3 regions of the Streptomyces sp. NPDC054813 genome follow, and region 3 is predicted to be linked to each of the others. Evidence: riboswitches for the same ligand, from Rfam matches in the RefSeq annotation. Region 3 holds a riboswitch; each other region holds the start of a gene.
The links. A riboswitch is a leader RNA that binds a small molecule or an ion and turns the genes downstream of it on or off. The one in region 3 is predicted to bind S-adenosylmethionine.

Region 1 (10,117 bases), on a different contig from region 3:
GCCAGCGCCTCCTCCCACACCCGGACGGCGTTCGGGTCGCCGGACGTGACGGACTTCGCGCAGCCCGCCGCGTCCGCGTCCGGGTCACCGGTGGCCTTCGCCCACGCCTCGCTCACCGCGGCCGCCGACGCGTAGCGCTCCAGACAGCCGCGCTGCCCGCACGGACACGGCACGCCCTGCGGTCGTACGACGACATGGCCGATCTCGCCCGCGAAGCCGTGCGCGCCCGACTCCACCCGGCCGTCCAGGCCGAAGCCGCCCGCGATACCGGTGCCGAGCGCCACGAAGAAGAAGCGGTCCGCGCCCTTGCCCGCACCGAGCCGGCCCTCGGCCAGGCCGCCGGTGCGCACGTCGTGGCCGAGGGCGACCGGGATGCCGAGGCGGTCGGCGAGGAGGGCGCGCAGGGGTACGTCGCGCCAGCCGAGGTTGGCCGAGAAGACGGCGACGCCGTTCGGCTCGTCGACTATGCCGGGTACGGCGAGGCCGGCCGCGGTCGCACCCTCGCCGAAGTGTTTCCGGCCGTACGTGTACAGGTCGGCGGCGAAGTCGAGGATGGCGGCGACGACGGAATCGGGACCGCGGTCGCGGCCGGTCGCCCGGCGGTCCTGGTGGAGCAGCTCGCCGTCCGGCCCGACCAGCGCGGCCTTCATTCCGGTGCCGCCCACGTCCAGGGCGATGACATGTCTCACGGGAACAGTGTGGCCCTCCGACCCGCAAGAGGTCTAGTCCACTTGCGTGGTGTAGACCTTATGGGTCCACATATTGAACAGCGAGACAGTTAGACAGGGGCAGTACACGTGCGGCGGCGTAGGGCAGGAATGATCGCGGTGGTGTCCGCAACGGGCATGACGGCGGTCCTCGGTGGCTGTGGGACGACCGGATCCTCGGACGTCACCCTCAGACTCGTCGCCGCCGACTACGGGGACTCCGCCGCCAACAGCTCCCAGAAGTACTGGGACCGGCTGGCCAGGGCGTACGAGGCCAAGCACGCCGACGTGAAGGTCGACGTCACCGTCTACTCGTGGAACGACGTCGACCGCAAGGTCAAGGAGATGGTCGCCGCCGGCCAGGCGCCCGACCTCGCCCAGATCGGCTCGTACGCCGACTACGCGGCCGCCGGCGACCTCTACGAGGCCGGGGACCTGCTCTCCATCCCGGTCCAGGCCGACTTCCCCTCCCAGCTCGCCGAGGCGGGCCAGTGGAACCACGCGCAGTACGGCATCCCGTTCGCCGCGTCCACGCGCGTCCTCTTCTACAACAAGACCCTCTTCAGCGAGGCCGGCATCACCCCGCCGACCACCTGGAAGGAACTGGCGGCCGACGCGGAGGCGCTCAAGGCGCACGGGGTGAAGTACCCGTACGCGCTGCCGCTCGGCCCCGAGGAGGCACAGGCGGAGACCATGCAGTGGCTGCTCAGCGGCGGCAGCGGCTACACCGACGACATCGGCACGTACACGATCGACTCCACGCAGAACATCGACACCTTCACCTGGCTCAAGGACGAGCTGGTGGGCAAGGGCCTGACCGGGCCGACGGCGCCCGGAAAGCTGAACCGCGCGACGGCGTTCGCCGCGTTCGCCGACGGCCAGGTCGGCATGCTCAACGGCCACCCCACGCTCATCAAGCAGGCCGAGAAGAAGGGCGTGAAGTTCGGCACGGTCCCGATGCCGGCCCGCGCCGGCCAGACCACCAGCACCGCCTCCATGGGCGTCACCGACTGGATGGCGGCGTTCAAGCAGAACGGCCACGCGGACCAGGTCGGCGACTTCCTCGACTACGTCTACAGCGAGAAGAACGTCCTCGACTTCTCCCGCGAGTACGGCCTGCTGCCGGTCACCACGTCCGCGTCCCAGACGATGACCGACTCCCCGCAGGCCCAGGACAAGCAGCTGCTCCCCTTCCTGGAGCAGCTGCCGACCTCCGAGCTGTACCCGGCCGGCAAGACCTCCTGGGCCGCGATCAGCGCCGACGTCAAGAAGCAGATAGGGACGGCGGTCACGGCCACAGGCGACCCGACCGCCGTGCTCACCCGGCTCCAGTCCGAGGCGACGGCGGCGGACAGCCGTACGAAGACGGGCTGAGCGTTACGGTTCTCGGCATGGACCGGCAAGAACTGGGCGCACGCGAACAGGCGATCCTCGCCCTGGAACGCCGGGGCTTTCCGAGCCCCGGCGCGAAGGAACGGGCGATCCGCGAGGAACTGGACCTGGCGCCGGTGCGCTACTACCAGCTCCTCAACGCCCTGCTCGACGACGAGCGGGCGCTGGCGCAGGATCCGGTGACGGTGAACAGGCTGCGAAGGGTGCGGGACGCGCGGCGGTCGGAGCGCTGAGGGGGCTGTGGACCGGTGGGATCTGCGGGCCGGTGGGGGCTGAGCGCGCCCGCGCGGCGGAGCCGCATGTCGATACAGCCCCGTGCCTTGAGGGGCGCTCGGATACTGTCGGCTGTATGGGCACCCACTCCACGGAACCCCTCCCGACTCCTCGCACCCCCGCCGGTCGCGACGGCCTTGCTGCTCTTCTCTCGCAGCCACGCTCCGCGCTGATCGGTCTCGACTTCGACGGCACGCTCGCGCCGATCGTCGCCGACCCCGAGCAGGCGCGGGCTCACCCGGACGCCGTACCGGCCCTGGCCGCCCTCGCGCCGAAGGTGGCCGCCGTCGCCGTCATCACCGGCCGCCCGGCCGAGATCGCCGTCCGCTACGGCGGTTTCGCCGGCGTCCCCGGCCTGGACCACCTCGTCGTCCTCGGCCACTACGGTGCCGAACGCTGGGACGCGGCGACAGGTGAGATCACCGCGCCCCCGCCGCACCCCGGCATCGCCGCCGTCCGCGCCGAACTCCCGGCCGTCATCGACGGCGCAGGGGCGCAGGGCACCTGGATCGAGGACAAGGGCCATGCCGTGGCCGTCCACACCCGCCGGGCCGACGACCCCCAGGCCGCCTTCGAATCCCTCCGCGCCCCCCTGACCGACCTGGCCACCCGCCACGCCCTGATCGTCGAACCGGGCCGCCTGGTCCTGGAACTCCGCCCCCCGGGCATGGACAAGGGCGTGGCGCTGCGCGAGTACGCGCGAGAGATCGGCGCGGGCGCGGTCCTCTACGCCGGCGACGACCTGGGCGACATCCCGGCCTTCGCAGCCGTGGAAAAGCTCCGCACGGAGGGCGTCCCGGGCCTCCTGGTATGCAGCGGCAGCGAGGAGGTCACCGAGCTCGCGGAGCGGGCCGACCTGGTGGTGGACGGCCCGGAGGAAGTCGTACGGCTGCTGAAAAACCTGGCTGCGCTGAGCGCCCCCTAAGGGGCGCGCCCCGTAGGGGCGCGGGGAACTGCGCGACCAGCCCCCACGCACCCGCACCCGACATCGAACGGCGCTACCCGCCCAACGCCCCCAACTGCTCAAGAAACCAGGCCGCCGGCGGCAACGCCGTAGCCGCCGCGGCCAGCCGCTTGCACCGCTCCGCCCGCTCCTCCACCCCCATGGTCAACGCCTGCTGCAAAGCCACGGCCGTCCCCCCGATGTCGTACGGGTTCACCACCACCGCGTCCTCGCCCAGCTCCTCGTACGCCCCCGCCTCCCGCGAGAGCACCAGCACGCACCCCTCGTCCGAGACCACCGGGATCTCCTTGGCGACCAGGTTCATGCCGTCCCGGATCGGGTTCACCAGGGCCACGTCGGCCAGCCGGTAGGCCGCCAGCGAGCGGGCGAAGTCGTCCTTCACGTGCAGCACCACCGGCGTCCAACCCGCCGTCCCGTACGCCGAGTTGATGTCGTCCGCGACCCGCTGTACCTCGGCCGTGTAGTCGCGGTACACCGCGAGGTCCTGCCGCGACGGATACGCGAACGCGACATGCACCACCCGCTCCCGCCACTCGGGGTGGTCGTCGAGCAGCTGCCGGTACGCCAGCAGCCCCCGCACGATGTTCTTCGACAGCTCGGTCCGGTCCACCCGGACGATCGTCCTGCGGCCCTCCCCGATCTCCTCCCGCAGCGCCCGCATCCGCTCGTCCACGTCCGGCTCGTGGGACCGCTTCCGCAGGAACTCCGCGTCGGCCCCCAGCCCGTGCACCCCGATCCGGGTCTCCCCGGCCGCCGGGATCCCCGGGCCCAGCACCGCATGACAGCAGGCCACGAACGCGTCCGCCCATCGCCGGGTCAGGAACGCCGCGTGGTCGGCGCCCAGGATCCCGCCCAGCAGCTCCGCCGCGATGTCGTCGGGGAGCAGCCGGAAGTAGTCCGGCGGCGCCCACGGGGTGTGGGAGAAATGGCCGATACGCAGATCCGGCCGCAGCCGGCGCAGCATCCGCGGGGCCAGCGCCAGGTGGTAGTCCTGGATGACGACCACCGCACCCTGGCCCGCCTCCTGCGCCAGCGCCTCGGCGAACGCCTGGTTGTAGGCCTGGTACGACGCCCACCGCCGACGGAACTCCGCGTCGAAGACCGGCTCCAGGGGGGTCTGGTAGAGCATGTGGTGGACGAACCAGAGCACCGAGTTCGCGATGCCGTTGTACGCGTCCGAGAACACGTCCGGGTCGATGTCGAGCATCCGGACCTGCTGCCCGCCGGTGTCCCCGGCCGGCAGCCGGCCGCCCTCGGCCCGCCGTACCGCCTCCCGGTCGCCGTCGCTCAGCGCCGCGCACACCCACACCGCGTTCGCGTCCGGCCCGATCGCCGACAGACCCGAGACCAGTCCGCCGCCGCCCCGCTTGGCGTGCAGCGCACCGCCTTCGCCCACTTCATACGAAACCGGGCCGCGGTTGGACGCGACCAGCACCTCAGCACCGCCGGTGGAAGCCATACGCCACAACCTAGCCCGGCCCGGAAACGCTCAAACGTACGGCTACGCCCGACGCGCCGCCGTATACCGCCGTACGACGAAGTCACGCCACAGTCACGCCACCCGGCGCTCGGCGTACTCGGCGATCTCCGCCATCGGCGGACGTTCCTCTGTGTCCACGGAGTAGGTGCGCGGTTCGAAGCCGTCCTCACCCCGCTCGAACTGGGTGAGGGAGGGGCGGATCAGGTGGCCGCGGGCCAGCCGCAGCTGGGCCGTGCGGTAGATCGCGGCGGACATCCGGCCGAGGGCCTGGCCGTCCTGGTGACGGTGTTTGCGGACCCCCACGTCGACCTGGGCGAGGGCGTCCAGGCCCACCAGGTGCAGGGCGTCGACCAGCATGCCCAGCTCCACGCCGTAGCCGACCGGGAAGGGGAGTTGTTCGAGGAGCGAGCGACGGGCCGCGTACTCGCCGCCGAGCGGCTGGACGAACCCGGCCAGCTGCGGCCAGTGCATGTTCAGCAGCGGGCGGGCCATCAGTTCGGTGACCCGGCCGCCCTGTCCGGCCGAGCCGGCGAGCGGGCGGTCGTACATCGCCTTGACCAGGTCCACGTCCGGGTCGGTCAGCAGCGGGCCGACGATCCCGGTGACGAAGTCGGAGGAGAAGTCACGCAGGTCGGCGTCGATGAAGCAGACGATGTCGCCGGTGGTGACGAGGAGGGAGCGCCAGAGGACCTCGCCCTTGCCGGGGACGGCGGGGATGCGCGGCAGGATGGTGTCGCGGTGCACGACCCGGGCGCCGGCCGCCGCGGCCACCGCCGCCGTGCGGTCGGTGGAGCCGGAGTCGACGACCACGATCTCGTCGACGAGCGGCGCCTGCCGCATCAGGTCGTGACGGATGATCGCGACGATGTCGCCGACGGTCGCCTCCTCGTTGAGCGCGGGCAGCACCACGGAGACGGACTGCCCGGTGCGCTGCTTGGCGGCGAGTATCCGGTGCAGCGGGCGATCGTTCATGGACCAGGAGCGGGTGGCCAGCCAGCGCTCGACTTCTTCCAGCACAGTCAGCGGCTCCTCACTGTCACGATCACACTGCGAGGTGTGATCCATCTCGCGGTTCGGACGACTCTCTCAACTGTCCTGGCCTTCGGTTACAGTCTTGAACAACGCCGATGACCATCGCATGTCCTGGGGTCACCAGGCGTTGACAACTACATACCGCTCATCCAGAGGGGCAGAGGGATACGGCCCGATGAAGCCCCGGCAACCCTCCAGTCGGTTACTCGTGGATCGCCGATCACCGTCGATCACTCGCGAGGCTCCCGGCTAGGGAAGGTGCCAAATCCGTCTCACGGCGAGATGCGTCGTGAGGAAGATGAGGAGAAAGGGCCTCGCCTCACATGGCTGTGCAGACTGCTGCGACCACCACCGACTCCACGACCGTCGACCTCGGTCCCGCCACTGCCCTGAGCTGCCGCGAGTGCGGCCACCGCGTGCCGCTCGGCCCGGTGTTCGCCTGCGAGGAGTGTTTCGGCCCGCTCGAGATCGCGTACGACTTCTCGGCCTACGACACCGAGGAGCTGCGGAAGCGGATCGAAGCGGGTCCCGCGAACATCTGGCGTTACGCGCCGCTGCTGCCCGTCCCCGCGGACGTGGCGACCAAGCCGAACATCAACCCGGGCTGGACCAAGCTCGTCCAGGCCGACAACCTGGCGAAGGAACTGGGCGTCACCGGCGGCCTGTACGTCAAGGACGACTCCGGCAACCCGACGCACTCCTTCAAGGACCGGGTCGTCGCCCAGGCCGTCGAGGCCGCGCGCGCCTTCGGCTACACCACGCTCTCCTGCTCCTCCACCGGCAACCTGGCCGGCGCGGTCGGTGCCGCCGCCGCCCGGGCCGGCTTCCGCTCCTGTGTGTTCATCCCGCACGACCTGGAGCAGGGCAAGATCGTCATGGCCGCGATCTACGGCGGCGAGCTCGTCGGCATCGAGGGCAACTACGACGACGTGAACCGTTTCTGCTCCGAGCTGATCGGCGACTCGGCCGGCGAGAGCTGGGGCTTCGTCAACGTCAACCTGCGGCCGTACTACGCGGAGGGCTCCAAGACCCTGGCGTACGAGATCTGCGAGCAGCTCGGCTGGCGGATCCCGGACCAGCTGGTCGTCCCGATCGCCTCCGGCTCGCAGCTCACGAAGATCGACAAGGGACTGCAGGAGCTGATCAAGCTCGGGCTCGTCGAGGACAAGCCGTACAAGATCTTCGGTGCGCAGGCCGAGGGGTGCTCTCCGGTGTCGGTGGCCTACAAGGCGGGCCACGACGTGGTGCGGCCGCAGAAGCCGAACACCATCGCCAAGTCGCTGGCCATCGGCAACCCGGCCGACGGGCCGTACGTCCTGGACATCGCGCGCCGTACCGGCGGTGCGGTGGAGGACGTCACCGACGAGCAGGTCGTCGACGCGATCAAGCTGCTCGCGCGGACCGAGGGAATCTTCGCGGAGACCGCGGGCGGGGTGACGGTCGGAGTCACCAAGAAGCTCATCGAGAACGGGCTGATCGATCCGGCGAAGTCGATCGTTGTACTCAACACGGGTGATGGACTGAAGACGCTGGACGCCGTGGCGGGGACCGGGCTCACGGCGACCATTCGCCCGAATCTCGAGTCTTTCCGCGAGGCCGGGCTCGCCTGAGTCAGCCGTAAAAAACCAGGGCGTTGCCCCCCGATCGGAGGTTCAAACGTGAGCATCACCGTTCGCATCCCCACCATCCTGCGCACCTACACCGGTGGTCAGGCCGAAGTCAGTGCCGAAGGGGCCACCCTCGGCGAGGTCATCTCCGACCTGGAGAAGAACCACACCGGTATCGCCGCCCGTGTTCTCGACGACGAGGGCAAGCTGCGCCGGTTCGTGAATGTGTACGTCAATGACGACGACGTGCGGTTCGAGCAGGGACTGGAGACGGCCACCCCGGACGGCGCCGGCGTCTCCATCATCCCGGCCGTGGCCGGCGGCTGACCTGCTGACAGGCTGATCGAATGACCGAACATTACCTTCGGTAACGCCGATCACCCACTGTTCATTGGATTGCCCCCTCCGTGAGAGAAGCGGAGGGGGCAATTCTGTGTGGTTGAGCGCGGTACAGTTGGGGAACGCGGTCCCGATCTCCAGGTCGGGAGCCCCGTATTCGATACCGCTGACCCGACAAGAAGTAGCCAAAGTGTGCGGGTTATATGCGGCTTTCGCGGCTTTTATGGGGCCCGACTTGCCCTGAATTCGGCCGAATTCTTGCTACATTCCGGACCCTTCCCGTCCAGAATTCTCGTCCGATTGACCTGTTGCAGACGGCAGTTGGACAGATACATTCAGCCGCGGTCGACGCGTTCCGGCGCACGCCCCCAACCATTGGGGGGTGAGGTCTGACCCGGATCCGCGAAGTGTGGATCTGTGCAAGGGCCAGTAATAGGGGAGTTAGGCATGGCTCAGGGCACCGTCAAGTGGTTCAACGCGGAGAAGGGGTACGGCTTCATCGCGGTCGACGGTGGTGCGGATGTTTTCGTCCACTACAGTGCGATTCAGATGGACGGCTACCGCACCCTGGAGGAAGGTCAGCGGGTCGATTTCGAGATCTCGCAGGGCCAGAAGGGGCCGCAGGCGGACATGGTCCGGCTCGCGACCAGCTGAAGCACGCGCCGACTGACAGCGTCGTTCTTCTTTCTTTGTCGGAGGGCTCGTATCCCATGGGGAGTCATGGGTTACGAGCCCTTTGGCATGCCCGGGACGAGCGGGCCGGCGCGCCCCCCGGGTGCGGCCCGGTGCGCCGCCCCGCGCGCCGCCCCGCGCGCGGCTCTGGCGCGGCCCAGTCTCCCGGAGGCGCTTGCACTCGGCATGGGCGAGTGCTAATCATTGGCGTTAGCACTCTGAAGGTGAGAGTGACAAAAATGGACCGGGTCGGTGAGGCCCGCAGGCCGGGTGGGGCAAGGAACCCACGGGTCGGCGAGCCGTCCGTCGCGGGCGCGGGCGCGGTCCGTAAAGACTCACCCCCAGTCCTGGAGGGACCACTTCACATGGCCAAGATCATCGCGTTCGACGAGGAGGCGCGGCGCGGCCTTGAGCGCGGTATGAACCAGCTCGCCGACGCCGTCAAGGTCACCCTCGGCCCCAAGGGCCGCAACGTCGTCCTTGAGAAGAAGTGGGGCGCCCCCACGATCACCAACGATGGTGTGTCCATCGCCAAGGAGATCGAGCTGGAGGACCCGTACGAGAAGATCGGCGCCGAGCTGGTCAAGGAAGTCGCCAAGAAGACGGACGACGTCGCCGGTGACGGTACGACCACCGCGACCGTGCTCGCCCAGGCCCTGGTCAAGGAAGGCCTGCGCAACGTCGCCGCCGGTGCCAACCCGATGGCCCTGAAGCGCGGTATCGAGAAGGCCGTCGAGGCCGTCTCCGGTGCCCTGCTCGAGCAGGCGAAGGATGTCGAGACCAAGGAGCAGATCGCCTCCACGGCCTCCATCTCCGCCGCCGACACCCAGATCGGCGAGCTCATCGCCGAGGCCATGGACAAGGTCGGCAAGGAAGGCGTCATCACCGTCGAGGAGTCCCAGACCTTCGGTCTGGAGCTGGAGCTCACCGAGGGTATGCGCTTCGACAAGGGCTACATCTCGGCGTACTTCGCCACCGACATGGAGCGTATGGAGGCGTCCCTCGACGACCCGTACATCCTGATCGCCAACTCGAAGATCGGCTCCGTCAAGGACCTGCTCCCGCTCCTGGAGAAGGTCATGCAGTCGGGCAAGCCGCTGCTGATCATCGCCGAGGACGTCGAGGGCGAGGCCCTGTCGACCCTGGTCGTCAACAAGATCCGCGGCACCTTCAAGTCCGTCGCGGTCAAGGCCCCGGGCTTCGGCGACCGCCGCAAGGCGATGCTGAACGACATCGCCATCCTCACCGGCGGCGAGGTCATCTCCGAGGAGGTCGGTCTCAAGCTGGAGAACACGACCCTCGACCTGCTGGGCCGCGCCCGCAAGGTGGTCATCACCAAGGACGAGACCACCATCGTCGACGGCGCCGGCTCCACCGAGCAGGTCCAGGGCCGGGTCAACCAGATCCGCGCCGAGATCGAGCAGTCCGACTCGGACTACGACCGCGAGAAGCTCCAGGAGCGCCTGGCCAAGCTCGCCGGTGGCGTCGCCGTCATCAAGGCCGGTGCCGCGACCGAGGTCGAGCTCAAGGAGCGCAAGCACCGCATCGAGGACGCCGTTCGCAACGCGAAGGCGGCCGTCGAGGAGGGCATCGTCGCCGGTGGTGGCGTGGCCCTGCTCCAGGCCTCCCAGGTGTTCGAGAAGCTGGAGCT
Region 2 (10,117 bases), on a different contig from region 3:
CCGGCACCGGAGAGGTCGGGCAGGTCGGCGCGGTCGTCGCCCCGGGAGGCGTGCTCGAAGGCGGCGCGGTCGGCGGCGGGCAGCGCGTTGAGCAGCCGTCGGGCGGTGGCGAGCTTCTTCTCCACGGTGGCCTTGTGGGAGGCGACCGCCCTGCGGCTGCGCTCCAGCTCGGCGAGCTTGCCGGTGGCCTCGTTGCGCTCCTGGGCGAGTTCGCGCATCGCCGCCTGGAGCTCCCTGAGCTGCCCGGCCTGGCGGACGTCGATGCGGTCGAGGAGGGACGCCCGGTCGAGGTAGTCCTCGGGGTCGTCGGAGAAGAGCAGGGCGACGGTGGGGTCGATGCCGCCGGAGCGGTACTGGGCGCCGGCCAGTGAACCGAGGGTCTCCCGCATGGCGTTGATGCTCTGCTGCTGGCGGGCGATGCGGTCCTGGGCGTCGTTCACCTCGCGGCGCAGCGCACCGGCCCGCTCATCGGCCTTGTTGTAGGCCTCGGTCGCCTCCTCGGCCTGCTGGTACAGCCGGTCCACCTCGGCGCGGGTGTGCCCGTGCGGGGCCGCGCTCGCGGGTACGGCGCCGAGCGCGGCCGCCGCGGTGGACAGCGCGCAGAGGGCGGCACCGGCGCCCCGGTTGAACCCGGACGGTGCGAGACGGCGGTGAAACCCCACGGTGGTCCTTCTGCCGGCGGACGGGTACCGCTTCCTCCGGCGCCGAGGACGGGGATGCCCCGGCACCGGAGGAAACGCGGCAGACAGTAGCCGTGCGAACACGCCCCGGCCAAAGACGCTCGGCGGCCACGCAACGTGACGCCCCGCCGCTGACGCAGGTCACCGGCGGGGCGTGGAGTCATCTTGGGTTGTCGGGATTCGCCCGTTCGGGCGCCCCGCGGGGTTGATCTTGGGCCGTACGGGTGTCGCCGTAACCCGCTGGGGTCAGATCCGGACGCCGAACTCGAACGTCATGTCACCGATCGACTCGTAGCGCACCACGGCACCGGTGTGCGGGGCGTGCAGCACCTGGCCGTTGCCCGCGTAGAGACCGACGTGGTGGTAGTCGCCGTAGAAGATGACCAGGTCGCCGACCTTGAGGTCGCTCTGGCTGTAGATCCGGGTGCCGGCGTTGGCCTGGGCCTCGGAGGTGCGCGGGATGGTGACGCCGGCCTGGGCGTAGGCCCAGGAGGTCAGGCCCGAGCAGTCGAAGGAGGACGGTCCGGAGGCGCCGTAGACGTACGGCGAGCCGATCACGGACTGGGCGGCGGAGAAGGCGGCGGCGGCCCGGCCGGAGGCGGAGCCGGTGTTGCCGAGGTCCACGCGGGAGGAGGCGCGGCTGGCGGCCTGGGCCTGCTCGGCGTCCAGGGCGGCCTTCTCCTTGGCCGTCAGGGTGTTGAGGAGCTTCTGCGCGTCGGCGAGCTTCGCCTGGACGGCGCTCTTCTGCTTGGCCAGCTCGGTGCGGGTGGCGGAGAGGTCCTTGAGCTTGTCCGTCGCCTCTGCCCGCTCCTGGGCGAGTTCGCGCTGTTTGTCCTGAATCTTCTTCAGGGCCTCGACCTGCTGGCCGCTCAACTGGTCGAGCGTGGACGCCTTGTCGAGGTAGTCGTCCGGGTTGGACGACAGGAAGAGCTGGACCGACGGGTCTATGCCGCCGGAGCGGTACTGCGCGGTGGCCAGCGAACCGAGGCTGTCCCGCAGCTTGTTGAGGTCCTCCTGACCACGGGCCACATTGTCCTGGATCGTGGAGATTTCCTTCTGCAGCTTCTGCTGCTTCTCCTTGGCGCCGTCCAGCTTCTCGGTGGCCTGCTCGGCCTCCTGGTAGAGCTTGTCGACCTTCGCCTTGACCTCGCCCTTGCTCAGCTTCTCGCTGGGCGCCGCGTTGGCGGCGTTGGCGCTGAGGACGACAGCAGCAGCGGCTGCGGTGGTCAGTACGGTCACGCGCGCGCGACTCGGCTGCTTGGGTCGACGATGGGACGCCACGGAGACGGGCTCCTTCGTTTGAGTGATCACCCGTGTGGAGGTTCGAGGCCTGACCCTAGTGACCTCCCTGTGATCAGTTCAAACCCAACAGCGAAAAAACTGGTCACGCAACGCACTCTTTGCACATAACTCACGTGCCGTAATGCTCGATTGACGCTACGTTGCGTGACGGTTCGGTCAATTCGGGCATTGCATATGTCCGTTGAACCTTCAGGACAGTCGCTTCAGAAGCATCGCAGAAGCGACCGGACGGGCACCCGCCTTGGCGACCCCGTCGGCGACCTCGCGGTCGGTCGAGGCGACGATCACCGGACGGCCCGGCGGCTCGGCGCGCACCAGCTGGCGGATCAGTTCGTCCGCGGTGACACCGGGCTTGGAGAAGAGGACCCTGACCCCGCGCGGCGGGGCGAGCAGCACCGGGGCGGCGAGTTCGGCGCCGTCGAAGACACACGTGACCTCGGCGCCGGTCTGCGCGGCGAGCTGGGAGAGCTGGCCGAGCAGCCGCAGCCGCTGCTTCTCCAACGGCATCTGCGGATAGCCCGTCTTGGTCACGTTGTAGCCGTCGACGACCAAGTGCGCCTGGGGCAGGGCGAGCAGCTGGTTGAGAATGGCCGGGTCGTTCTCGGAGAGCGCCCGGGCCGCGATGTCCTTCGGGGTCATTCGTCCCGGTTCGACCGCGTCCACGGTCTCGGCGGGCCGCACCGACACCGGCGGCAGCGCCAGTTCGCGGCGCAGCCCCTGCGCCGCGTCCAGGACGGTGTCCAGGAGCAGCCGTACTCTCATGTCCTCGACGCTGCGTCCCTCGCGGGCGGCCCGGCGGCTGGCCTCCAGGGCGGCCTCGACCTCGCCGAGCCGGGCCTTGAGCCGCCGGCCCTCGCTCTCGGCGGCGGACACCTGGGCCTGTCCCTCGGTGCGCACCGACTCCATCTCGCCCTGCATCTTGCGCAGTGCGGCCTCACCCCGCTTGACGTCACTGAGGGCCGCGCGCAACTTGCGGTGAAGCGATTCCGCTTCCTTCTTCGCCGCGTCCAGCTCGCCGCGCAGCCGCTCCGTGTCGGCACGGGTCTGCTCCCGGGCCCGGTCCAGCTCCTCGCGCAGCCGCTCCAGTTCGGCCCGGCTCTCCTCGTCGGCGCGCTCGGCGTCGGCCCGCTGGGCCTCCTCGCCGGCCGCCGCCACCAGCTTCACCCAGCCCGGGGGGCGCAGTACGTAGGCCGCGGCCGCCACATCGAGCGGGTCCGCGGCCGGGGGCGGTGAGCCGGAGTCGAGGGCGCCGGCGAGTTCCGGCTGGGCCTCTCTGAGCTTCTCCCCGATCCGCTGCCGGAAGAGGGTGTCCGTCTCCAGCGCGGTCGCCATGGCGTTGCCGGCGAACTTGGCCCGCCGGTTCGGGGCGAACCGGGCGTACTGCCGCAGCTGGGCGGGCAGTTCGGCGACGGTCAGCCCGCCGAAGCCGTCCGACACGATCTGTACGACACGCCGTCGCACGCCGTCGGGCAACGGACGGTCAAGCACCTCGGCGGTGCCGTCGCCCGGCCCCCCGCCTGTGGTCTCCACCATCCGTCACACCCCATCACCTGTGCGGGGCCGCCTCCCGGTCTCAGGAGTCGGCACCCGGCCTGTCCACGAGTTCCACCTGGTCCACCGCGTTGCACCAGCGGCAGCGCACCGACTCGATGGTCTCACTGACCACCTCGCGCTCCTCGACCTTGGGCTCACCGGCCAGGTCGAGGTGCACGTACTCCACGACCTTCGACGAGCGGGTCACGTCGAACCGCGTGAGGTTGCCACAGAGGGTGCAGCGCCACCGCGTCGTGGCGGTCGGCAGGGGAACCGTCATCGTGACTGTTCGCTTCCTTCTAGTGTCCGTGACGCGCCGTCCCGACGCGTGTGGCTCGTTACCCTACGGCCTGGCGAGTACTCGACGCCGCCCTGTCCACGGCGGCGAGGCGATCTGCACCGGTGCGTCCCGTTACGCCATGCTCTATGTCCATGATCGGCAACTGGAACACCACGGCCGGCCGGACCCTGCGGAGCCTGAGGGGCACGTCGGCGCCCATGACTTACACCCTGATCGCCGTGTGCTGCCTGATCTTCGTGCTCGGCCCGGCGTCCGGCTTCACCCCGTCCTACGGCACCGGGGACGCCCTGGCGGCCGCGCAGCGCGCGTACTTCCGGCGCTGGGGGGTGGTCCCCGCCGACCTGTTCGACGGTCCGGCCCGGGAGGTGCTCACCCCGGCCACGGCGCTGTTCATCCACGGCAGCTGGGTGCACCTGCTCGGCAACATGCTCTTCCTCTTCGTCTTCGGGGCGATGACCGAGGAACGGATGGGCCGCGTGCAGTTCACCCTCTTCTACATCGGCTGCGGCTACCTCGCACTGCTCGGCTACGCGGCGGCCAACGCCACGTCCCAGCAGTCGCTGGTGGGGGCGTCCGGGGCGATCTCGGCGGTCCTCGGAGCGTTCCTGTACCTGTTCCCCAACGCCCGCGTGACCAGTCTTCTGCCGTTCCTCTTCTTCCTTCCGCTCCGGTTCCCGGCCTGGGTGGTGCTCCCCTTCTGGGCGGCCCTGCAGTGGCTCGCCCTGAACCAGGCCCCCTCCGGCCCCGGCGTGGCCTACCTCGCCCACCTGGTCGGCTTCGGACTCGGCGTCGGCTACGCGTGGGTGCGGTACGGCCGTGGGACTAAAGTGAAGGCCGCCCCAGCTCCGGCACCCGAGGGAGAGAACCAGCCGTGATCACCGCGATCGTCCTCATCAAGACCAGCGTGGACCGGATCCCCGAGATCGCGGAACAGATCGCCGCGCTGGACAGCGTCAGCGAGGTCTTCTCCGTCACCGGTACGTACGACTTGATCGCCATGGTCCGGGTGCGCGAGCACGAGGACCTGGCCGACGTGATCCCGGGCCGGATCAGCAAGATCCAGGGCGTGGAGGGCACGGACACGCACGTCGCGTTCCGCACGTACTCCCAGCACGACCTGGAGGCGGCGTTCGCGATCGGCCTGGACAGCTAGCCCCGTAAGGGGCGCGGGGCTGTTTTGGACATGCGGCTCCGCCGCGTGGGCGCGACCAGCCACGACGGACCCGCAGTGGACCACCCTGCAGGTCGGTGGGGGCTGGTCGCGCAGTTCCCCGCGCCCCTGAAAGCAGGTCAGCTCACCGCAGGTACGCAGCGACCGTCCTCCGTGCGGTACGTCCACTTCGCACCGTCGGTCACCAGTTCCCGTACCGCGGTCACGAAACGCTCGACGTGCTCGTCGGGCGTTCCCGCTCCGAAGCTCACCCGGATGGCGTTCAGGGACTTCTCGCCCGGTGCCGCCTCCGGCGCCCCGCACTCGCCCTGGGTCTGCGGGTCGGAGCCCAGCAGGGTCCTGACCAGCGGGTGGGCGCAGAAGAGGCCGTCGCGGACGCCGATGCCGTGCTCGGCGGAGAGCGCCGCGGCGAAGTGGGAGCTGTTCCAGCCCTCGACCACGAAGGAGAGCACGCCCACGCGCGGGGCGTCGTCGCCGAAGAGGGACAGGACACGGACCTCGGGCACCTCGGCGAGGCCCTCCCGGACCTTGGCGATCAGGTGCCGCTCGCGGGCGACCAGGGTGTCGAAGCCCGCCTCGGTCAGTGCCTTGCAGGCCGCGGCGATCGAGTAGGCGCCGATGACGTTCGGGGAGCCCGCCTCGTGGCGCGCGGCGCTCTCGTGCCACTCCACGGCCACTCCCCCGTCCTCGCGCCGGGTGACCTTGCGGCTGGCGCCGCCGCCCGCGAGGTACGGCTCGGCCGCCCGCAGCCAGTCGGCGCGGCCGGCCAGGACGCCGCTGCCGAAGGGGGCGTACAGCTTGTGGCCGGAGAAGGCGATCCAGTCGACGTCCAGCTCGCGGACGCTCACCGGGTGGTGCGGGGCCAGCTGGGCCGCGTCCAGGACGATCCGGGCGCCGTGCGCGTGTGCGGCGGCGGCCAGCTCACGGACCGGCCACAGCTCGCCGGTGACGTTCGAGGCGCCGGTGACGCAGACCAGGGCCGGGCCGTGCGGGTCACGGTCGGCGAGGGCCTTCTCCAGGGTCGCCACGGCCTGGCGCGGGGTGCGCGGGGCGTCGAGGTAGCTGACCCGGGCGTCCTGCCAGGGCAGCAGGCTCGCGTGGTGCTCGGTCTCGAAGACGAAGACCTGGCAGTCGGCAGGGAGGGCGCGGGCCAGGAGGTTCAGGGAGTCCGTGGTCGAGCGGGTGAAGACCAGCTGGTCGTCCTGGCGGCAGTCGAGGAACTCGGCGACGGTCCGGCGGGCGTTCTCGAAGAGGTCCGTGGAGAGCTGGGAGAGGTAGCCGGCGCCGCGGTGGACGCTGCCGTAGTAGGGCGCGTACGCCGCCACGTCGTCCCAGACACGCTGGAGGGCGGGGGCGCTGGCCGCGTAGTCGAGGGCGGCGTAGGTAACCTCGCCGCCGGTGACGAGCGGGACGGTGACATCTCGCCCCAGAACGGGCAGAGGGGCACAGACCGACTGGGCGGAGACAGCGGTGGAGACGGACATGGCGGAACTCCCGTGAGAGGAAGGAAGAAAGGGAAAAGGGGCGCGCGGAAGTGGGGGCTCGACGCCCTAGCGCATTCGGTTGCTCACGGGAGACTCCCTCGATGACCAGGATCCCTGGGCTGTGCTCATTCAGAAGAGCGTGAGGGATCCGCGCTTGCCGCAGACCTCGCTGCCTACGGCCTGGTCTTCACCCGGGGCACCCCGCCACGGACGGAGGGTTGCCGGACAGTCGGCCGGGGCCTCATGACTGTCACTCATGACCTGACTCGAAAACTAGATGAAGTGATCGCCGGCGCGCAACTCATGTCCGGATGACGGACTGGCGAAGGCGCCGGCGCCACATGCTCTTTCCGCTCGGCGCCTACCGGTTGGTCGCCGCCGCCCAGCGCTCCAGCGCCCGCTTGGCCGCGCCCGAGTCGATGGACTCCGCCGCCTTGTCCATGCCGGCACGGATCTGCTCGGCCAGCGTTCCGGTGCCCGGGTCCAGGGCCACCAGGGCCGCCGCCGAGTTCAGCAGGACCGCGTCACGGACCGGGCCCGTCTCGCCGTCCAGGAGGCGGCGGGCGACCTCCGCGTTGTACGACGGGTCGCCGCCGCGCAGCGCCTCCACCGGGACCAGCTCGATGCCGACGTCCCGCGGGTCGAAGGTCTCCTCGGTGACCTTGCCGTCGCGGACGATCCAGACGTGGGACGTGGCGGTGGTCGTCAGCTCGTCGAGGCCGTCGTCGCCGCGGAAGACCAGGGAGGAGTTGCCGCGCTCGGCGAAGACGCCCGCGACGACCGGTGCCATGCGCGGGTCCGCGACGCCGACCGCCTGGGCCCGCACCTGCGCGGGGTTGGTCAGCGGGCCGAGGATGTTGAACACCGTGCGGATGCCCAGCTGGCCGCGGGCCGCGCCGGCATGGCGCAGCGCCGGGTGGAACTTGACGGCGAAGCAGAAGGTGATGCCGGCCTCCTCGGCGACCTCGGCGACCCGCCGCGGGGTCAGGTCGAGGTTGACGCCGAGCTTCTCCAGCACGTCCGAGGCACCGGACGCGGAGGACGCCGCCCGGTTGCCGTGCTTGACGACCTTCGCCCCGGTGCCGGCCACCACCAGCGCCGACATCGTGGAGATGTTCACCGTCTTGGCGCCGTCACCGCCGGTGCCGACGATGTCGACCGTGCGGCCCGGCACCTCGATGACGTTGGCGTGCGCGTACATCGCGCGGACGAGCCCGTTGATCTCCTCGACCGTCTCGCCCTTGGCGCGCAGAGCGACGACGAAGCCCGCGATCTGGGCGTCGGTCGCCTGACCGCGCATGATCTGGTCCATCGCCCAGGCGGTCGCGTCGGCACCCTGGTCCTGGCCGTACAGCAGCGCGTTCAGCACCTCGGGCCAGGAACGGCCCGCCGCGATGTCGCCTCCAGCGGGGGTCACAGCGCTCATAAGGCCGCTCCTGATCGTCGTACCGGCAAAAAACGGTGTCAGGCCTACCCTATCCAGCCCCGGGCATGGCGAAGGGCCCCCATCCGTACACCGGACGGGGGCCCTTCGACCGTGGCGTGGCGACGCGGTCGATCAGTGGTGGCCGTGGCCGCTCGTGATCTCCTTGTACTCCTCGACGGTGGGCTTCGGGATCTGGTTGTCCTCGCCGTAGTAGGCGCTGCTCAGCTTGGCGCGGAGCTTCTCGGAGCCCTTGATCTTGCGCTCGACACCGTTCTCGTCCACCGCCGCGCCGATCTCGGCCGGCTCGTACTGGTGGTGGGCCGTGAGGGTGTGCAGCTGCTCCTGGCTGAGCGGCTCGTGCACCTCGATGAACTCACCGTGCGGCAGCCGCTTGATGATGCCGGTCTCACGACCGTGCAGCACCTTCTCGCGGTCCCGGCGCTGCAGGCCGAGGCAGATCCGCTTGGTGACGAGGAACGCGATCACCGGTCCGGCGAAGAAGAAGATCCGGACGAACCAGGTCACGTCGTTGATCGACAGGTGGAAGTGGGTGGCGAAGAGGTCGTTGCCACCACCGACCAGGCCGACCATGTACACGGTCACCCAGGCGACACCGAAGCCGGTGCGGGTCGGGGCGTTGCGCGGCCGGTCCAGGATGTGGTGCTCGCTCTTGTCGCCGGTGACCCAGGACTCGATGAACGGGTAGAGCGCGATCGCGCCCAGCACCAGACCGAACAGGACCAGCGGGATGAAGACGCCCAGGACCAGGGTGTGGCCCCAGAAGTTGATCTCCCAGCCCGGCATGTAACGGATCAGACCCTCGGCGAAGCCCATGTACCAGTCGGGCTGGGCGCCGGTGGACACCTGGTCCGGACGGTAGGGGCCCATGGCCCAGATCGGGTTGATCTGGGTGGTCGCCGCGATGGCCGCGATGACACCGAAGACCAGGAAGAAGAAGCCTCCGGCCTTGGCCATGTAGACCGGCAGCAGCGGCATGCCGACGACGTTCTTCTCGGACTTTCCGGGACCCGCGAACTGCGTGTGCTTGTGGTAGAAGACCAGGATCAGGTGGCCCACCACCAGGCCGAGCATGATGCCCGGCAGCAGCAGGATGTGGATCGAGTAGAACCGGGCGACGAAGTCGTGGCCGGGGAACTGCCCGCCGAAGAGGAAGAACGAGATGTACGAGCCGACGATCGGCATCGACAGGATCGCACCCTCGGTGAAGCGGACACCGGTGCCGGAGAGCAGGTCGTCCGGGAGCGAGTAACCGGTGAAGCCGGTGAACATGCCCAGGACGAACAGCAGGAAGCCGAACAGCCAGTTGATCTCACGCGGCTTGCGGAACGCGCCGGTGAAGAACACGCGCATCATGTGCACGAACATGCCGGCGAGGAAGATCAGCGCGGCCCAGTGGTGGATCTGCCGGATGAGCAGACCACCGCGCACGTCGAAGGAGATGTGCAGGGTCGAGTTGAACGCCTCGGACATCATCTGTCCCTGGAGCGGGACGTAGCTGCCGTGGTACACCACCTCGTTCATCGACGGGTGGAAGAACAGCGTCAGATACACACCCGTGAGGATGATGATGATGAAGCTGTACAGGCACACTTCGCCCAACATGAACGACCAGTGGTCGGGGAAGATCTTGCGCATGTTGGACTTGGCCAGGGAGTAGATCCCGAGCCGTCCGTCGGCCCAGTCGGCGACGCGCTCGCCGGCCGGTGCCTTCCCGCGCTCGCGGGACTCGGAGTTCTCGTTAGTGCTCATCCGCGCTCCCAGAAAGCAGGACCGACGGGCTCCTCGAAGTCGCCGAGCGCCTGGAGGTAGCCCTCCTCGCTCACACCGATGCGCAGCTGCGGCAGGGCGTGACCGGCCGGGCCGAAGATCACTCGGGCACCGTCGGAGAGGTCGAAGGTGGACTGGTGGCACGGGCAGAGCACATGGTGGGTCTGCTGCTCGTACAGCGAGATCGGGCAGCCCACGTGGGTGCAGATCTTCGAGTAGGCCACGATGCCCTCGTGGGACCACTCCAGCTCGCGCTTGTCCTTGATGTTGTCCGGCTGCAGCCGGATGATCATCAGGGCCGCCTTCGCCATCACGTTCTGGAAGTCCTCCTGGGACTCCTCGACGCCCTCGGGCTTGGCGAAGGTCAGCGAGCCGACGGCGACGTCGGAGGGACGCAGCGGCTCGTTGGTGTTCATGTTGACGAGCAGCTTG
Region 3 (10,117 bases):
CGTATGCCGAACCCTTCCATGTCTCCAGCCAGTTGGCGTCCCTGGACCACATCTCCGCCGGCCGCGCCGGGTGGGTGGTGACGGAGGAGGACCGTGCCGAGGCGGCCCGGGTGTGGGGGCGTCCCCTGGTCGCCGACGCGGCCGGGCGGGCCCGGGAGTCCCGGGACGGGGTGGAGGTGGCCCGCGCCCTGTGGGACTCGTGGGAGGACGACGCGGTCATCCGGTCCGTGGCCACGAGCCGCTACCTCGACCGCGACCGACTGCACTACATCGACTTCACCGGGGAGACCTACGCCGTCAAGGGCCCGGCGATCGTGCCGCGCCCGCCGCAGGGGCAGCTCGTCGTCCTGGGCCGCCCGGACCAGGTGGCCGCCGCGCAGCTCGACGTCGCCCTGGTCGAGGGCCGCGACCCGGCGGCGGTCGCCACAGCCGCCGCCGGCGCCGGTACGCCCCGTGTCTTCGCCGAGGTCGAGCTGGCGCTGGACACACCGCACGCGACCGGCGCCGAGCGCGTCGCCGACCTGGAACGCCACGCGCCGTGGGACGACCGCGGACGGCTGCGGCACGTCGGCTCGGCGGACGGACTGGTCGCTGTTCTCGATGAGTTGAGCCGTCACGTCCACGGGGTACGGCTGCATCCCCTCGTACTGGACGAGGATCTGCCCGTCCTGTCCCGCCTGGTCCAGCCGGCCCTGTCCGCGCGGCGTCTGGTCGCCCGCCCGCTGCCCGGTACGTCCCTGCGCTCGGCCCTGGGTCTGGAGCGCCCCGCCAACCGTTTCGCGGCCACGGCCGTCCAGGAGGAGACCCGATGACCCGCACCGACCCCCTCGACGTCCCCCGGCCCCGCGCCCAGCTGCACTTCGGGGTCTTCTTCCAGGGCGTCAACCACTGGACCATCTGGTCCGCCCCCGACAGCGGTTCGCAGATCGACCCCGCCTCCTTCCGGAAGGTCGCCCAGACCGCCGAACGGGGCCTGTTCGACGCGTTCTTCCTCGGTGAGGGGCTCCGGCTGCGCGAGGTCGACGGCCGGATCCACGACCTCGACGTGGCCGGACGGCCGGACGCCGTCACCCAACTCGCGGCGCTGGCCGCGGTCACCCGCCGGATCGGCCTGGTCTCCACCTACAACTCCACCTACAACGAGCCCGCCGACCTCGCTCGCCGCCTCTCCGGCCTCGACCTCCTCTCCGCGGGCCGCGCCGGCTGGAACGTGGTGACCACGGACAACGCCTGGACCGGCGCCAACTTCCGCCGCGGCGGCTATCTCGACCACGCCGACCGCTACCGGCGCGCCGAGGAGTTCCTCACCGTGGCCCGCGCCCTGTGGGACGGCTGGGACGACGCAGCAGTCGTCGCCTCCGTGAACGCTCCCGCCTGGTCGGTGCCCGGTGCCGTACGCCAAGTACGCCACCGAGGACCACAGTTCGACGTCGACCTCGCCCCCACCCTGCCGCGCAGCGCCCAGGGCCACCCGGTGATCTTCCAGGCCGGTGACTCGGGCGAGGGGCGCGACTTCGCCGCCCGCAACGCCGACGTCATCTTCTCCGCCCACGGCAACGACTTCGACGACGCGCTGGCCTTCGCCGAGGACATCCGGCGCCGGCTGCGGGCGGTCGGGCGGCCCGACGACGACCTGCGGATCCTGCCCGGCACCGAGATCATCATCGGCGCCACCGAGGAGGAGGCCCAGGAGAAGAAGCGCTGGATCCGGCTCCAGCAGGTCACCCCCGCCACGGCCCTCGGAGTCGCCGGGCTGCTGTGGGGCATCGACCTGTCCGACCGCGACGCCGACGGTCCGCTGCCCGTCGAGGACCCGGTCGTCGCCGAGAACGACGGCTCCTTCGGGGCCCGGCGCATCGCCGACCCGCGCACGGTGGTGGCCGAGTGGCGGGCGAAGGCGGAGGAGCACGGCTGGTCGCTGCGCGAGACCGTCATCGCGCTCGGCCCGCAGCGCGGGCACGTCGGCACCCCGTCCGGCCTGGCCGACAGGTTCGCCCGGTTCGTGCGGCACGGCGCGGTCGACGGCTTCAACGTCACGCCGTACCTCATCCCCGACGGCCTCGACGACATCGTCGAGCTGCTCGTCCCGGAACTGCAGGAACGCGGGGTCTACCGCACCGGGTACACCGGCAGCACGCTGCGCGAACACCTCGGCCTGCGGGCACCGCTCACCCACCGCTCCGCTCCCGAGCGACGGCAGGCCGGCTGAACTCGTCGCCCCCGCCGCACCGGACCGGCAGCGGGGGTCGGCACCTGGATCTCCTCCAGGACGTCCGGTCCGCCGTTCGACCTGAATCCGTGTGCACGCAGGTGGCGTCCTGGTCCACTCGATCGACGCGCAGGACCGGGGCCACCCCCGCGGAGTGCCGTAGGCCCATCAGCTCGCGGACTCCGCAGGTGTCCTGACGGGCCCGAAACTCCCCTGCGGCGGAAGCACGACGTGCCTCGCCATTCCGCTCGGGCGGCAGGGTCGTCCGGGTCACTGCCGGGTCCGGTGCCGTACGGACGCGTCACGGTCGCGCTGCCGGTCGAGCACGTCGTCGGCCGGGCAGCGGCCGCGGCGGACGTAGCGGTCGGCGTAGGCCGCGACGGCGTCCATGACCCTGGTGCTCGCGCCCAGCCGGGGCAGGGCGTCCAGTGCCGCGGTGAAGCAGGTCACGGCGGCGCGCTTCAGTTCCGGGTCGGCAAGCCCGTGGCGTGCCGCGCTCGTCCACAGCGGATTGTGCGGCGCCGGGGCCCCGGCGCCCCGCTCCGCCAGGGACTCCACCGCCCGGTTCGCGACAACGGCGGCACCAGGGTCGTCGAACAGGGCCGTGGCCACGGCGAACGGCACGGTCCACCCGTCGTCGCCGGGCTGTGCGTCGATCATGCGCAGTTCCAGGTATCCGCGCGGCCTGACAGGCGGAAACAGGGTGCTGATGTGATAGTCGAGGTCCGCATGGGTCGGCGGGCGCATGGTGCGCGAGCGGGTCCACTCGCGGAAGCTCACCGCGTCCGGAACCTCCCAGGGACCGTCCCGTCGTACGCACATCACCGGTGCGTCGAGGACCCGCCGGACCCAGGCACGGCGCGGGTCGGGGACCAGGGAGGGCCCGCCGGCCCGTCCCGGATCGAGTTCCGCCCACATCAGCTGCCGCGTGGACAGCCAGCCCGTGGCGCGGCCCTCGGCCATGGGCGAGTTCGCGAACGCCGCGACCAGGACCGCGCCCAGGTGGTGTGCCAGCCACCAGCGGCGCGCGAATCCCATGACGCCGGGTTCCTCCCGTCCGGCGTCGAGGCACACCTGGACGGAGGCCGACGTGCACATCAGGGTTCGCCCCGCCGGACCCGTACGGTCGAGGCAGGCCTCCATGGCGTCGTAGCGCCGCTCCCGCAGGAACCGGCGAGGCGGCTGCCAGGGATCGACGCCCATGCCGGCCAGGGTCAGGCCGTGCTCGCGCAGCGCGGTGCGCACGGCCGCCAGATCCGCGGAGACCTCCGAGACGCACTGGGCCAGCGACGGGGCCGGCCGGGAGCTCAGCTCCACCTGACCGCCGGGCTCGACGCTCAGCCCCGACGTCAGCGGCAGGGTTCGCAAGTCGGCGTGGGCCGCTTCCAGGTCCTCACGGCCCACGGGGGCGTGCGGCGCACGCTCTCGGTGGACAAGCCATTCCACTTCGACCCCGACGCTGCGCGGCGGACCCGTCTTGAAGCAGATCCCCTCGACCAGCGCCTCCGCCTCGTGCTCGGAGACAGCAGGACCATCAACGCCGCACTCCGGTGAAACCGACATCCAGGAGCCTCCTGAGCCGCCTCAGGGCCGTCGGGGATCCGACGTCCGGTACGCGCCGCTGTGCCTGCTGCCAGAGTCCGCCGTCCCGCCCTGTCATGACAAGAGCGCACTTTCCAGACACCTGGGCACGCGGCAGCCCGCGACCGGCGGCTCGGAAGGTCCCGGGCCGCCCTCAGCCCGTCGCGGGCCCGCCGTCAGTGTCCCGGCGTGCCTTCTGCCGGATACGCGTGTCCCGGTCGTGTTCGTGGTGCTCCGGCATGAGCGGCCGGGCCGTCTCGGCGTCCCCCGCCCGGATCGCCTCGATCCCGCGGTCGTCTCTCGTCAGGTGCGCTGTTGCTCCGTGAGCGCCTTGGTGAAGTGGGTGACGGGCCGGTCCACCCGCTCGCCGTCGAGGGTGATGTCGACGGCCTCGTTGTAGAAGGCGAGGAGCCCCTGGACGGCGCCGACCGCGGGCAGCGGGTCCGGATAGCTCCAGACGACGTTGGGCGGGACGTCGGCCTCGCCGCGCCACGACCAGTACTCGGCGGTGCCCTTGTAGGGGCAGCCGGTGTGGTGGTCGGTGGCTTCGAGAAGGTCGAGGCGGACGTCCTCGCGCGGGACGTAGTAGCGGGTGGGCAGGCCGGTCTCGAAGAGCAGGACCGGCCGGCGGGTGTCCGCGACGACCGTGCCGGCGATCTCCACCACCAGGTGACGGCTGCTGGGGATGGCGTCCACCCGCTTGTGCGGGTCACGGGGGTGGATGAAGATCTCTTCCTCCTCCTCGTACCAGTGGTCCAGGCCCCGCCCGACACGCCGGAACCACTCGAAGGCGATGTGGTCGGCCAGGTCGGCCGCCGGGAAGGTCCAGGCGGCGTTCTCCAGCAACTCGCCGTCGACATCGAGGTCGTAGAAGATCCGCGAGCCGGTGTGCGTGCCCGTCGGGGGGTTCTTCGCGGGTCGGAGCAGGTCCGCGCGGATCTCCGTACGCGGGAACGCGTACAGCGGTACGGGAACTCCCGGCTCCCAGACGAGGACGGGGTGGTGGCTGTCGACAACCGTGACCTCACCCTGGCGACCGCGCACCCAGCGCTCGCTCGGCTCCCACAGGAGCCCCTCGGGGGTGGTCCGCACGGCCTGCGCGGTGGGGAATGTGGTCATGACCGGCTCTCCTTCGGCTTGCTCACGCGGTGACTTCGGCGACGTAGGGGCGGTTCTCCCGCCAGGCGGCGAGCTGCTCGGAGCGGCCGAGGACCCACAGGTACTCCTCGACGTTGCCACCGGCACGCTCCCACACCGAGACGGGTTCGAAGTCGGAGCCGTCCAGGTCGGCGAAGGCCGGCAACGGTGCCACGACCCTGTCCCGACTCGGGTGGACGAACACCGCGGAGGAGCGGCGCGTCACCGAGCCGCCGGTGCCGTCCGGGGCGCAGCCCGCCCTCCGTCCAGTTGGTCGGTTCCAGGAAGAGCTTCTCGTCGTCGTACTGGCCGATGTCGAAGCGTTCGAGTTCGAGGCGGCCGAAGTCGTCGGGCCACTGCCGCCAGCGGCGGTTGGGGTGCCCGGTGGGGCCGGCCAGCTGTTCCTTCTCGTCACGGGGGAGGCCGAGGATGCGGCGGAAGCCGTCGTCCACCACCCGTCCCGGCACGTGAGACGGTCCCATCTTCTCGAACAGGGCGTCCGGTTGCGGCATTGACGTACGACAAAACCGATCCGTACGATCGCCAACGGCATTGAGTGTCAGCGTCAAGCCCTGGCTCGCTGACCGGCAACCCTCCCACGCGGTGGGGTGCTCCAGGTGAAAGCCCGGCGGGATCACCGATGACTCCCGCAAGCGCGTGGCCCCGTGACCGGGGCCGGAGACGAGGAGGGACCGGCATGCGACACAGCGATGACCCGGCTGCCTCCCCCGTCGACGCCACGGCGTACTCCCGGCTCTCGCGTCGGCGCCACATCGATCTGAAGCGCTCGACCAGCTGCCTCTGTCGGGTCTGACCGGCCCGCCTGCCGCCGGCTGACCTCCGTCACCGGCCATGGCTTCATCGTGCCGCCCTTCCCCTCGCCACCGTGTCCCCGGTGTCGTCCACCTGCCCTCCGTCTGCACAGCGCTTCCCCCGGCCGGCGCCGATCCGGCCGGGGCCGCACGCCCCTGCACGGCCGTGCCTCGCGCCCCGACACCCGGCACCCCGTGCCGGGTGCCACGAGTAGGAGAAAGCCTCCGTGACTGCACTCCCGGATTTCAGACCCTCCCGATGGGCGCCCCTGGCCGCGCTCCTGACCACCAGCGTCCTGCTGACCGCGTGCGGTTCGGGCGACGACGGCTCCGGCGGCGGAAGCGGCCAGGCGAAGTCCGGCGGCGCCCTGACCTTCGCGGTGGGATCCGACGCCGGTTGCGTGGATCCGCAGCAGGTCGGCAGCAACGACACCATCTACTCGGTGCGCCAGATCGTGGACTCCCTGACCGACCAGGACCCGAAGACCGGCAAGATCGTGCCGTGGCTCGCCAAGAGCTGGGACATCAGCACCGACGCGACGACGTTCACGTTCCACCTGCGGTCGGGGGTCACCTTCAGCGACGGCTCGAAGCTGACCGCCCAGGTGGTCAAGGACAACTTCGACGCGGTGCCGGACCTCGGCGCCCTGGGCACCCTCGCCGAGGGCTATCTGAGCGGCGTCAAGAGCACCACCGTGGTCGACCCGCTCACCGTCAAGGTGTCCTTCAAGCAGCCCAACGCCCAGTTCCTGCAGGCGACTTCGACCCACTCGCTGGGTATCGAGTCGTCGGCGAGCGTGACGAAGTCCCCGCAGCAGAAGTGCAGTGACGGCGTGGTCGGCTCCGGGCCGTTCGTGCTGAAGCAGTACGTGCAGAACCAGTCGGTCACCCTGGCCAGGCGGACCGGGTACGACTGGGGTTCCTCGCTGTGGTCGAAGAAGGGCGAGGCCTACCTGGACAAGCTGGTGTTCAAGGTCGTACCCGAGGCGGGGGTGCGGGCCGGCAGTCTCCAGTCCGGGCAGGTGGACGCGATCAGCAGCGTCGGCAAGGCCAACGAGGCGGCGCTCAAGGGCGGCCAGGTCACCCTCCAGAGCCGGGCCAACCCCGGTGTGGTGTTCGGCCTGGGGCTCAACAACTCGCGGCCTCTGCTGAAGGACACGAAGGTCCGTCAGGCGATCACGGCCGCCGTCGACCGGAAGCAGATCGCCGACACCGTCTACCCGACCGGCACCCAGCCGGCGACCAGCATCCTGGCGCACACGACGCCCGACTACACCGACCTCTCCACTGAGCTCGCCTTCGACGCGGCCAAGGCCAAGTCCCTTCTGGAAGAGGCTGGTTGGAAGGCCGACGGCGACGGAGTCCGCACCAAGGACGGCAAGAAGCTGAGCCTGACCATCAGCTGGTTCCCCAACGCGGCCACCAACCAGCCCGCGCTGGAGCTGGTCCAGCAGCAGCTCAAGGCCGTCGGGATCGACGTGGTGCTCAAGCAGCTGCCGGTCACCCAGTTCGCCACCACGCTCCAGTCGGGTGACTTCGATGTGGTGTGGGGGAACACGACCCGCGCCGACCCGGACATCCTGCGCAGTTCCTTCTCCACCCAGCTGGCCAACTTCTACCACCTGCCCGCCAGTTCGCTGGACACGGCGCTGTCCGCACAGGCCGCGACCACGGACACCGCGAAGCGCAGGCAGCTGGTCGCCGAGGCGCAGCAGCTGATCGTGCGGAACGCGTACGACGTACCGGTGGTGGAGCTCCAGACCCAGCTGGGCGTCTCCAACAAGGTGCACGATCTGGAGTTCGACTCCGGCAGCCGCGTCCAGCTGCACGACACCTGGATCGGGTAGCTGATGCGGCGCTATGTGATCAAACGGCTGGCGCAGGCGGTCGGGGTGCTGTGGGCGGCCTACACGGTGTCGTTCCTGGTGCTCGACTTCCTGCCCGGTGACCCGGTCTCCGCGATGGCCGGGGCCGGGATGGACTCGGGTCAGACGGATCCGGGCCAACTCGCCAAGCTGCGGCACGAGTACGGCTTCGACAAGCCGGTGCTGGTGCAGTACGCGGAGTATCTGGGCCGGGCGGTGCGTGGGGACTTCGGCGACGCGGTCTCCACCGGCCGCCCGGTGACCGCCACGCTCTCCGACGCGCTGCCGCAGACGCTCCAGCTGACCAGTGCCGCGCTGCTGCTGGCGGTGGTGCTCGGCGGCGGCCTGGCGGTGGTGGCGACGTACACCTCGCAGCGGTGGCTTCGGCAGCTGCTGCTGTCGCTGCCCCCGCTGGGAGTGTCGGTCCCGACGTTCTGGGTGGGGCTGCTGCTGGTCGAGGCGTTCTCGTTCCGGCTGCACTGGTTCCCGGCGTTCGGCAACGACGGGCTGCGCGGCCTGGTGCTGCCGGCCCTGACGCTGGCGATACCGACCGGCGCGCAGGTCGCCCAGGTGCTGTCCAAGAGCCTGCTGACCGCGCTGGACCAGGCCTACGTGGAGACCGCGCGGGCCAAGGGCGCCGGCCGGTGGCGGGTGCATCTGCGGCACGCGCTGCGCAACGCCTCGCTGCCGGCGCTGACGGTCGTGGGCCTGCTGGTCGGGCAGCTGATCGCCGGTTCGGTGGTGGTCGAGACGGTGTTCTCGCGCGACGGTCTGGGCCGGGTGACCGCGGCGGCGGTCACCACCCAGGACATCCCGCTGGTCCAGGGGGTGGTGGTGTTCGGGGCGCTGATCTTCGTGGCGACGAACCTGCTCGTCGACCTCGTCTATCCACTGCTGGACCCGCGGATCGTGGTGGCCTCGGACAGAAAGGCGAGCTTCGCATGAGCCAGAGCCTTGTCGACGACCAGGCCGAGGCCGCCCTCGGCCTCGCCCGGCCGGTCGGGACGGGACCTCCCGCGGAGCCCGGACGGCCCGCCGACATCCGCCGGGTGCTCCGCTTCCTGCTGCGCCGTCCCGGTCTGCTGCTGTCCGTCGTCGTCCTCGTGCTGGTGGTGCTGGCCGCCTTCTGGCCGGATCTGTTCACCTCGCAGGACCCGCTGAAGGGGGTGCCGTCCCAGAACTTCCGCGGCCCGAGCGGCAGTCACTGGTTCGGCACGGACGAACTGGGCCGCGACGTCTTCTCCCGTGTGGTGCACGGCGCCCAGCTCTCCCTGAAGGCCACGCTGATCGCGGTCCTGGTCGCGTTCGTGGTCGGCGGTCTGCTCGGCGTGGTCGCCGGGTTCGTGGGCCGCTGGGTGGACGACGTGCTGATGCGCTTCGTCGACGTCCTCCTCGCCATCCCCGCGCTGTTCCTGTCGCTGGCCCTGGTCACCGCGCTCGGGTACGGGACGGTGAAGGTGGCGGTCGCGGTCGGCATCGCCAGCGTCGCCTCCTTCGCCCGGGTGGCGCGGGCCGAGGTGCTGCGGGTGCGGCAGGCGGTGTTCGTCGAGGCGTCCCGGTCCTGCGGGACCCGCTGGTACTCGGTCCTCGGCCGGCACGTCCTGCCCAACGCCGCGGGGCCGGTGATCGTGCTGGCCACCCTGGACTTCGGCTCCTCGATCCTGGCCGTGTCGGCGCTGAGCTTCCTCGGGTACGGCGCGCCGCCGCCCGCCCCGGAATGGGGGACGTTGATCTCCGACGGCCGCAACTACCTGGCCAACGCCTGGTGGCTGACCGCGCTGCCCGGGCTGGCGATCGCCGCGACCGTGCTGGCCACCAACCGCATCGCCAGGGCGCTGGACGGCGAATGGGCGCGGCAGCGATGACCGACAACGCACATGAGAACGGTGACGCACGCGAGAACGGTGAGAACGTGACCACACCACTCCTGGAGATCCGCGGCCTGTCCGTGTCGTACCGCACCCGGGGCGGCACGGTCTCGGCCGTACGGGGCGTGGACCTGGACGTATGGCCCGGGCAGGTGACGGCCGTGGTCGGCGAGTCCGGCTCCGGCAAGAGCACCACCGCACACGCCGTCACCCGGCTGCTGGCGGCGAACGGCACCATCGACGCGGGCACGGTCCGCTTCGGCCGGCACGACCTGGCCACGCTGTCGGAGGCGGAGCTGCGTACCGTGCGGGGCGCGCAGATCGGGCTGGTCCCGCAGGATCCGACGGTCTCGCTCAACCCGGTCGAGCGGATCGGCGACCAGGTCGCCGAGGTGCTGCGCATCCACGGCCTGGCGACCCGCCGGGCGGCGGCGGGTGAAGCGGTCGCCGTCCTTGACCGGGCCGGGCTGCCCGACGCGGCCGTCCGGGCCCGGCAGTACCCGCACGAGCTGTCCGGCGGCATGCGGCAGCGGGCCCTGATCGCCGTCGCCATCGCCGCGAAGCCCAGGCTGATCATCGCCGACGAGCCGACCAGCGCGCTCGACGTCACGGTGCAGCGGGTCATCCTCGACCATCTCCAGCACC

Region 1: it holds a riboswitch for S-adenosylmethionine, as region 3 does, so the genes downstream of both, thrC (threonine synthase) here and ACWGJB_RS29215 (putative leader peptide) in region 3, are expected to answer to the same signal.
Region 2: it holds a riboswitch for S-adenosylmethionine, as region 3 does, so the genes downstream of both, ACWGJB_RS13060 (aminotransferase class V-fold PLP-dependent enzyme) here and ACWGJB_RS29215 (putative leader peptide) in region 3, are expected to answer to the same signal.

Annotation. Positions count from the first base shown of each region.
Region 1 covers NZ_JBSHAF010000017.1:210,229-220,345, forward strand. The annotation lists gene ACWGJB_RS31425 (ROK family protein) at 1-689, opposite strand, end outside; gene ACWGJB_RS31430 (extracellular solute-binding protein) at 819-2,081, shown strand; gene ACWGJB_RS31435 (DUF3263 domain-containing protein) at 2,099-2,332, shown strand; gene otsB (trehalose-phosphatase) at 2,449-3,297, shown strand; gene ACWGJB_RS31445 (alpha,alpha-trehalose-phosphate synthase (UDP-forming)) at 3,371-4,795, opposite strand; gene ACWGJB_RS31450 (glucosyl-3-phosphoglycerate synthase) at 4,889-5,833, opposite strand; SAM riboswitch class I at 5,991-6,153, shown strand; gene thrC (threonine synthase) at 6,172-7,458, shown strand; gene ACWGJB_RS31460 (ubiquitin-like small modifier protein 1) at 7,507-7,782, shown strand; gene ACWGJB_RS31465 (cold-shock protein) at 8,242-8,448, shown strand; gene groL (chaperonin GroEL) at 8,832-10,117, shown strand, end outside.
Region 2 covers NZ_JBSHAF010000005.1:465,661-475,777, forward strand. The annotation lists gene ACWGJB_RS13030 (NlpC/P60 family protein) at 1-662, opposite strand, end outside; gene ACWGJB_RS13035 (NlpC/P60 family protein) at 927-1,961, opposite strand; gene ACWGJB_RS13040 (NYN domain-containing protein) at 2,172-3,515, opposite strand; gene ACWGJB_RS13045 (hypothetical protein) at 3,556-3,795, opposite strand; gene ACWGJB_RS13050 (rhomboid family intramembrane serine protease) at 3,948-4,691, shown strand; gene ACWGJB_RS13055 (Lrp/AsnC family transcriptional regulator) at 4,688-4,969, shown strand; gene ACWGJB_RS13060 (aminotransferase class V-fold PLP-dependent enzyme) at 5,107-6,471, opposite strand; SAM riboswitch class IV at 6,617-6,733, opposite strand; gene trpD (anthranilate phosphoribosyltransferase) at 6,833-7,897, opposite strand; gene qcrB (cytochrome bc1 complex cytochrome b subunit) at 8,030-9,667, opposite strand; gene qcrA (cytochrome bc1 complex Rieske iron-sulfur subunit) at 9,664-10,117, opposite strand, start outside.
Region 3 covers NZ_JBSHAF010000015.1:238,384-248,500, forward strand. The annotation lists gene ACWGJB_RS29185 (LLM class flavin-dependent oxidoreductase) at 1-812, shown strand, start outside; gene ACWGJB_RS29190 (NtaA/DmoA family FMN-dependent monooxygenase) at 809-2,209, shown strand; gene egtA (ergothioneine biosynthesis glutamate--cysteine ligase EgtA) at 2,480-3,772, opposite strand; gene ACWGJB_RS29200 (DUF427 domain-containing protein) at 4,094-4,909, opposite strand; gene ACWGJB_RS29205 (hypothetical protein) at 4,932-5,102, opposite strand; gene ACWGJB_RS29210 (hypothetical protein) at 5,164-5,442, shown strand; SAM riboswitch class IV at 5,476-5,589, shown strand; gene ACWGJB_RS29215 (putative leader peptide) at 5,625-5,741, shown strand; gene ACWGJB_RS29220 (ABC transporter substrate-binding protein) at 5,967-7,586, shown strand; gene ACWGJB_RS29225 (ABC transporter permease) at 7,590-8,549, shown strand; gene ACWGJB_RS29230 (ABC transporter permease) at 8,546-9,469, shown strand; gene ACWGJB_RS29235 (dipeptide ABC transporter ATP-binding protein) at 9,466-10,117, shown strand, end outside.